Cecembia calidifontis: one gene and its partner. The main gene of each other region encodes a partner of the protein of the gene in region 2 in a complex. Links are inferred from orthologs where the notes say so. Each region holds a gene or a part of one and is shown on either strand. Other genes may lie near its edges.

Evidence for each region.
Region 1: the proteins of trxB (region 2) and trxA are in contact, whole or in part, in a crystal structure (PDB 1F6M), measured with the Escherichia coli proteins. The link is inferred for Cecembia calidifontis from one-to-one orthologs.

Annotation. Positions count from the first base shown.
Region 1 is NZ_SGXG01000001.1:420,325-425,566, reverse strand. Bases 1,217-4,172 are described here. They hold trxA (thioredoxin), read right to left. Parts: upstream 2,877-4,172; coding sequence 2,556-2,876; downstream 1,217-2,555. Other genes in these bases: dnaE (DNA polymerase III subunit alpha), read right to left, coding at 3,028-4,172; BC751_RS01870 (3-keto-disaccharide hydrolase), read left to right, coding at 1,879-2,499; BC751_RS01875 (DUF502 domain-containing protein), read left to right, coding at 1,222-1,782. Also shown: BC751_RS01885 (heme lyase CcmF/NrfE family subunit), read left to right, coding at 1-113; BC751_RS01880 (Rossmann-like and DUF2520 domain-containing protein), read left to right, coding at 198-974; more of dnaE, read right to left, coding at 4,173-5,242. UniProt on the Escherichia coli protein: Participates in various redox reactions through the reversible oxidation of its active center dithiol to a disulfide and catalyzes dithiol-disulfide exchange reactions.
Region 2 is NZ_SGXG01000001.1:3,804,476-3,807,881, forward strand. What follows is about bases 597-3,406. They hold trxB (thioredoxin-disulfide reductase), read right to left. Parts: upstream 2,569-3,406; coding sequence 1,624-2,568; downstream 597-1,623. Other genes in these bases: BC751_RS16340 (peptidoglycan DD-metalloendopeptidase family protein), read right to left, coding at 597-1,614; BC751_RS16350 (sigma-70 family RNA polymerase sigma factor), read right to left, coding at 2,767-3,406. Also shown: bacillithiol biosynthesis deacetylase BshB1, read right to left, coding at 1-554; more of BC751_RS16340, read right to left, coding at 568-596.

The sequences.
Region 1 (5,242 bases), 3.4 Mb from region 2 along the record:
AGATCAATATCCTGTGGGCTGGAACCATCATCATGTTGTTTGGTTTCTGCGTGGCCATCTACAGGAGATATGATGAATTCAGAAAAATGCGTGACAAAGGTTTGGAATATTAACACGTTCAATACCAAGACCCCGGATATTTTCCGGGGTTTTTTGTTGGCTTTTAGAATCGGTCAAAAATCTTTTATCTTTCAGCCATGAAGTTCAAAGTTGCAATATTAGGAACAGGAAATGTTGCCTGGCATCTTGCCCCTGCTCTGGAAGAAGCTGGGCATACAGTGACTGAAGTATATGGGCGGGATCTCAGCAAAGTGCAGCAGGTTACCAAAAGGCTATACACTACGGAAGCAAAAACTGATCTGGATTTTTCAGATTCCGAGGCGGAAATCTTTATTTTGGCAGTAAGCGATCAGGCTATTTCCGAGTTGGCCGATGAGGTGATTTTGCCTGAGGACGGTATTTTGGTACATACATCAGGAGCGGTTTCCCTGGATATCCTGGGGTACAGTTCTGCCTCTTACACTGGGATTTTTTACCCATTGCAGACTTTTTCCAAAGACCGGGAAATCAATTTTGAGGATGTTCCCTTCTTACTTGAGTCAGAAGATGGCACTACCTTGCAGAAACTTAAAAAATTGGCCAAAAGCCTTTCTCCTATGCAATATATTCTCAAGTCCAAAGACAGGATGGCATTACATATTGCAGCAGTATTTGCAAGCAATTTTTCTAACCATATGCTCCGCTTAGCAGAGGAAATTATGGCAAGAAAAGGGCTGGATTATGAGATGCTGAAACCCCTTATTATAGAAACCATCAGCAAAAGTCTCGAACTTGGCGCTAAAAAGGCACAGACAGGTCCGGCCATCCGATCTGACTTCAATACTTTGGATGCACACTACCAGTTTCTTAACTATAATGCACAGGTGGCGGAGATTTACAGGCTGATTTCCCAGGATATCATTGATTCTTACTGAAAATTACCCTGTTCAGGGGATTTTTTTGGATTATTAATCTACTTAACTTGTCCCTATCAAAGGATATTTTTGGGGATAAGATCCTGATACCCGGGATAGGCTTTTTTTAGTGTTTGGTTGAACGTTTTGTAGAGGATAAAAGTGGTCAAATGGGAATTTGACCACTTTTTATTACTAGCTGTATAAAACTTGCCTCAGTTATTTTTTTCTTTCGTACATTTAATTGGCTTTAGGCATTAATTGAACCATGGCGTTTACTTACAGGAGAATTTTAACCTATTTCTTTCGTGGGCTACTTTTTGTTGTCCCCATAGCTTTGACGATTTATGTGATTTGGCTCATTATTCAGTTTTTAGACGGGATACTCCACATTCCTATACCGGGTTTGGGGATATTGATCATGCTTTCCTTCGTGACTTTTATCGGTTTTTTGGCCAGCATATTCATCACGAAGCCCTTGTTTGAAATGTTTGAGAGAGGGGTATTTAAAATCCCACTGATCAACATCCTTTACACCAGCATCAAGGATTTGATGTCTGCATTTGTAGGCGATAAAAAGAAATTCAGTGCGCCTGTCATTGTGCGATTGTCGGAAAATATCTCGAGATTGGGGTTTATTACCCAGGAAGACCTTAGTGTTATTGAAGAAGAGGGGTTGGTGGCCATTTATTTTCCCCATAGTTATAATTTTTCCGGGAACCTCTTTTTGGTACCTAGGGAGAACGTAAGAGTACTTAAAAATGTCCGAAGTGCAGACGTGATGAAGTTTATTGTATCAGGAGGGGTTTCGCATTTGGTAAGAGAGTAGGGGAAGTCGGATTTCGGTTGGAATGAAGAATGAGGAATGAAAAGCCATTGAATAGAATCTTACAAACCAATTAACATATACCTAAAAACAATTTAAATGAAAAAACTACTCGCCTTTATGTTGTTATTATCCTTGTCCTTGGCAGTCCGTGCCCAGGACGGATGGATATCTTTATTCAATGGAAAAAATCTGGATGGATGGAAAATTGCAGAAAATCCATCTTCGTTTTCAGTGGAAGATGGCATTATCAAAATTGATGGCCCGCGTGCCCATGCTTTTTATATGGGTGATGTCAATGGGGGAGTCTTTAAGGATTTTGAATTGATGGTGGAGTTGAAGACCATGCCAAAAGCCAACTCGGGCATATTTTTTCACACTGCTTATCAGGAAAAGGGATGGCCAGATAAAGGCTATGAAGTTCAGGTGAATCAGACCCATGGGGACTGGAGGAAATCAGGAAGCCTTTATGCCTTCAATGATGTGAGAGAAACTTATGTCAAAGATGGGGAATGGTATACTACCCATATCATTGTCAAAGGAGATCATGTTACGGTAAAGCTGAACGGGGAAACGGTAATGGAATATGTGGAGTCTAAAGATGAAAACAGACCAGCCAATGCCGGCGAAAAAAGAATAGACAAAGGTACATTTGCCATTCAGGCCCATGACCCCGAGAGTGTCATTTATTACAGAAGCATCAAGGTCAAGGTGTTATAAAAACAAAAATCCCGGAGTATTCGCTTCGGGATTTTGTTTTGCTTTATCGTATTTTCTTAAAGAACTGCATCCAATTTTTGAGCAAGGATAGCTTTAGGAACTGCGCCTACTTGCTTGTCCACGATCTGACCTCCTTTAAAGAACATCAAAGTTGGGATACTTCTGATTCCCAAAGCTGAAGCCACTGCCGGGTTGGAGTCCACATCCACTTTGCCGACTACTGCTTTGCCTTCATAATCCCCGGCCAATTCTTCCACAATTGGGCCGATCATTTTACAAGGACCGCACCATTCTGCCCAAAAGTCCACCAGTACAGGCTTGTCTGATTTTAATATTTCTTCAAAGTTAGCGTCAGTAATTTCAATTGCTTTTGCCATCGTATTGATAATTTTGTTTATGCTTGATTTTCAAATATACTATCCAAATTTAAATTCCCGGTAAATAGTTCCAAATCAGGTTGAATATTTCTACAAACCGCATGCTGGTTTTCAAGGTGTCTTATTCCAGCCTGCCGCAATTCCATAATCATCAAATGATCTGATAAACCACCTCTGGGATTTGTCCGAGGTCCTTGATCATTTCATTGGAAGGATCCACCGTGTAGCGTTTTGACATCAGGTCTAAGGTGATGTTTTCTTTGCTGTCGATGACATTGATGTACAGCTTGGCATCTCCCTTGTACTTTTTGGTAATCTCTTCCAGCTTTTCCATCAGGTCATAGCTTAGGTCATCCAGATCAATGTTTACCCTGAGCCCTTTGATCAATTTTCCCCTGACTTCACTGAGCAACATCATGTTGTTGATCTTGAATTCAAACTCATTTTCCTTCCATTTGTTTGGATGGACTGAGCCTGTCAGGTACAGGAACCAACCGGTCATGAAGTATTCTTTGTACTTGATGTAATCCTCACCGAAAAGGAAAAATGTATGCCCACCGTGGTAATCCTCCATGGTAAGTGTACCGAAAGGCTTACCCGTTTTGGTGGTCCTATGGGCAAAACTGGTAACCATTCCCGCAGCCTTGATATCTCCTTTTTTCTTCAGGATTTCCATGTCTGAGAATTCAGGCAGCGGGGTATTCGTAAAGGATTCCATTTCTACCTTGAACTGATCCAAGGGGTGTCCTGAGATATAAAGGCCAACTACCTCTTTTTCAATATTTAGAGCCTGCAATTGACTGAATGGCTCCATAGCTGCCACGGATGGAAGCGGAACTTCCATTCCTGATCCTCCTCCAAATAAGCTTACCTGAGCACTTTCTGATTCCTGCTGTACTTTCTGGGCATATTTTACCGCCTTTTCCAACAAGGTAACATCCCCTTCAGGAGCTTCGAGATACTGTCGGCGATGGTGCTGAGGGAAGCAATCAAAGCTTCCTGCCATAGCCAGGGATTCCAGTGATTTTTTATTCAGGGCCCTGCTATTTACACGCTTACAGAATTCGAAAATGCTGCTGTACTTCCCGTTTTTCTCCCTTTCTTCCACAATGGCCTCTACAGCGGCTTCCCCTACACCTTTGATGGCGGCCATTCCAAACCGGATCTGACCTTCTTTGTTCACAGTGAATCCACTTTTGGATTCGTTGACATCCGGTCCCAAAACTGATATTCCCATACGCTTGCATTCTTCCATAAAGAATGTCACCTGCGTGATGTCGTTCATGTTGTTGCTCAGTACAGAGGCCATGTACTCAGCAGGGTAGTGTGCTTTGAGATAGGCGGTCTGATAAGCGACCCATGCATAGCAGGTGGAATGGGATTTATTGAAGGCATAAGAAGCAAATGCCTCCCAGTCTTTCCAAATTTTTTCCAGTTTTTTGGCATCATGTCCTTTTGCAGAAGCCTGTTCTATAAACTTTGGCTTCATTTTATCCAAGACATCCTTTTGCTTTTTACCCATGGCCTTACGGAGCACGTCTGCCTCACCTTTGGTAAAACCGGCCAGTTTTTGGGATAAAAGCATTACCTGTTCCTGATAAACTGTAATCCCGTAGGTTTCTTCCAGGTATTCCTGCATATCATCCAGGTCATAGGTAATGGGTTCTTGACCATGCTTCCTTTTGATAAAAGAAGGGATGTATTCCAAAGGCCCCGGACGATAGAGAGCATTCATGGCAATAAGGTCAGCAAAAACAGTGGGTTTTAATTCCCTCATGTATTTCTGCATACCGGGAGATTCGTACTGGAAGATGCCGACAGTTTCGCCTCTTTGGAACAGTTCGTATGTTTTGGCATCATCAATTGGGAAATTGTCCGGATCCAGCTCAATGCCATGTCTTTCCTTCACGATTTTAACAGCATCCTTGATCAAGGTCAGGGTTTTTAGGCCAAGGAAGTCCATCTTGAGTAGTCCGGCACTTTCCACTACGGAGTTGTCAAACTGGGTACACACCATGTCGGAATCTTTGGCCAGTGCTACTGGGACAAAGTTGGTAATGTCATCCGGTGTAATAATCACCCCACAGGCATGGATACCGGTATTCCTTACCGATCCCTCCAGGATTTTGGCCTGGTTGATGGTTTTGGAAAGCTCATCTTGTCCTTTGGAAATCCGGATCAATTCTTCCGCTTTGGTAAGGTCTTCTCCGTTGCCTTTCAGTTTTTCCGACAGCTTGGCCCTGTCTTTGGAAAGGTCAAACAAAGCCTTGAGCTTGATGTCAGGAACCAATTTCGCCAATCGGTCTGCTTCTGACAAGGGAAGGTTAAGCACCCTTGCCGTGTCCCTGATGGCCGATTTTGCAGCC
Region 2 (3,406 bases):
TCATAAAATTGTGATTTGAAAGCTTTGATACTTTGTATCTTTTTGTCCCAATAATCAGAAATATCCACTACAAAATCAGGCTTGATGTAATTGTTTTGGATGTAATGATAAACAAATTTGGGTCTCCATGCTTCTTGAATTTCCCCGTCCAATTCAGTTTCAATTTTTCTGAGACCACTCATAAAACAAGCATGGGACGCCAAAGATGCCCCTTTACCATGGTCAGGATGCCTGTCGGAAACAGCATTGGCCAACACTATCTCAGGCCTATATTTCCTGATGACTTTAATAATTTCAAGTTGATGGACTTCATCATCTTTAAAAAAGATATCCCTTAAACCCAAATTTTCCCTTGCTGTAAGGTTCAGTATTTTTGCAGAAAGGTCAGATTCTTTTAATCTTAAATTCGGTGTACCCCTTGTTCCCATCTCCCCCTGGGTCAAGTCTAGTATACCAACTTTGTAGCCTTTTGCCACGTGAGAAGCTATCGTTCCAGAACAAGCCAATTCGGCATCGTCAGGATGTGCAGCAATCACTAAAATATCGAGTTTCATTGCATCAATTTGTTTATCTAATCCTTAACCTTTGACCTACCCTCAAAATACTATTTGTAGATATGCCATTCAATCTTGTAATTGTACTGACCCTTACCCCATAACGCCTTGCAATACTACTGAGTGTTTCTCCGCTCCTTACCCTGTGATAAACTGATTCCTGAGTTTTAACTACATGATCGAAACTTGCAGCTGTAATCATATAAACATCAGATTTAAGCTTACCGACATTAAAATCAAACAATTCGGTCGGATTAATGGACAAGCCTTGATATCGGATTTCAAAATGCAGATGGGGCCCCGTACTTCTCCCTGTACTTCCTCCCAAACCTAGCACATCACCTGCCTTTACTTCCTGGCCTACATCAACAAGAATTTTGGACATATGACCATAGAGTGTTTCGAGGCCATTTTTGTGCCTGACAACTACATAATAACCATACCCATTTCTATCATAGGACCTGATCCTGACAATGCCATCAAAAGTACTGTAAATAGGATCTCCTATTTTTAATTTCAAATCAGTTCCATGGTGCCATCTGTACCTTCTAAATCCAAATTCAGAAGTTATCTGGGTTTGGTCCAAAGGTAATTTCCAGTCTGTTCCAAAAAATGTATCATACAGCTTAACATAAACAGTATCCTTAAAATCTTTAGGGTTGAAATCATAAATATTAATTTTCTTACTATCCCAGGAAGAAAAATATTCATAGGCAGTCACCCAAATACTATCGATCAATATTTGCTCGGATACTTGAACCAATTGGTTGGTCGGTGCCCAAATAAGAGAAAGCGTATCCTCAGATACTATACTGAGCCTTCTTTTTATATTGACATAATCTTTATATAAAAGGGAATCTGTTTCCCGGGTAATATCCTGCAAGTATTTTTGGGGATCAAAAAGCCTTATATCCCTGTACAAAGGATTATTGGCAGGTTTGTTCCCGGTGGTTTCTTGTTTGGGTTTCTTGATAATCTTAGGAAAATTTTGTGCATGGACCCCAAAAGAACCCATGCACAAAACAAGTGTGAATATAAAACTATAAAGCTTAAACCTCATCAGAATAAATTAAACCATTTCCTTGGCTGCAAGATACCTTTCCGCATCCAGTGCTGCCATACAGCCTGTTCCTGCAGCCGTGACAGCTTGTCTGTAGATATGATCTTGAGCATCTCCACAGGCAAAAACACCTTCTACATTTGTCCTTGTTGATCCAGGGACGGTCTTAATATAGCCATTTTCATCCATATCTATGATGCCTTTGAAAATGGCAGTATTTGGTTCATGGCCAATGGCTACAAAAAAACCACTTACCTTTATTTCCTTGGTTTCTTTTGTTTTATTATTGTAAACACGGACTGCTTCGACTTCATCTTTACCCAATATCTCCTGTGTTTCTGTATTCCAGAGGATTTCAATTTTTGGATTGTTCATTACTCTCTTTTGCATGATTTGGGAGGCCCTCATTTCATCCCTTCTTACAAGCATGTATACCTTAGAACAGATATTGGCCAAATAAGAAGCTTCTTCACAAGCAGTATCTCCTGCCCCAACTATTGCAACTTCCTGTCCCCTGAAAAAGAAACCATCACAGACTGCGCAGGCAGAAACACCCTTTCCATTAAGTCTTTCTTCACTTTCCAAGCCTAGCCATTTGGCAGAGGCACCAGTGGAAATAATGACGGTATCTGCATGTATTTCTACTTGATCATCTACAAATACCTTATGAGGATGAGCCGAAAAATCAACTTTTGTGACTACTCCATACCTTACCTGAGTACCGAATCTTTCTGCTTGTTTCCTGAAATCCTCCATCATCTCAGGCCCCATGATGCCATTTGGATATCCAGGATAATTCTCTACATCAGTAGTGATTGTCAACTGTCCTCCTGGCTGTCCACCAGTGTATAATACAGGATTAAGTCCAGCCCTTGATGCATAAATAGCAGCAGTATAACCCGCCGGGCCTGAACCAATGATCAAAACCTTCACTTTTTCTATTTCAGAAGCCATCTTATAGTGATTTTTAAGGTTAGCAAATTTTGTTAAAATAGTTATTACAACAAAGATTAAACTTGTTAAAATTCCCTAATAAAGAAAGGGAAATCCCTAACTCTTGTTGAATGAGAAATTTAAAAGATAAATCTAACAGGATACAAAAAAAGGGGAAAAATTTCCCCTTTTCTGTAATCTAAGATACTAAATCGGGGATTACCCCAAATATGGTTTTAAAGTCTTGCTTCTAGATGTGTGTCTTAACCTTCTGATTGCTTTCTCTTTAATTTGTCTCACCCTTTCTCGGGTCAGGTTAAATTTTTCACCAATTTCCTCTAAGGTCATGGCATGTTCACCGTTCAGACCAAAATATAAGGTTATGACATCCGCTTCTCTTGAGGTCAGTGTGGATAGCGCCCTTTGGACTTCTTTTCTTAAGGAGTCGGTCATCAAGCCATCATCCGGCTTTTCGTCTCCATCATTTTCCAGCACATCCAAAAGACTGTTTTCCTCTCCCTGAACAAAAGGAGCATCCATGGAAACATGCCTACCTGAAATTTTCATGGTATCCACTACTTCACCAGCAGTAACTTCCAATACTTCTGCCAATTCTTCAGGAGATGGTTCTCTTTCGAATTTTTGCTCCAGTTCACTGAAGGTTTTACTGATTTTATTAAGGGACCCCACTCTGTTCAATGGCAAACGCACAATTCTGGATTGTTCTGCCAAAGCCTGAAGAATAGACTGTCTGATCCACCAAACAGCATAAGAAATGAACTTGAAACCTCTGGTCTCATCAAATCTTTGAGCTGCTTTAATCAGACCCAAGTTCCCTTCATTGATCAAATCACCTAGG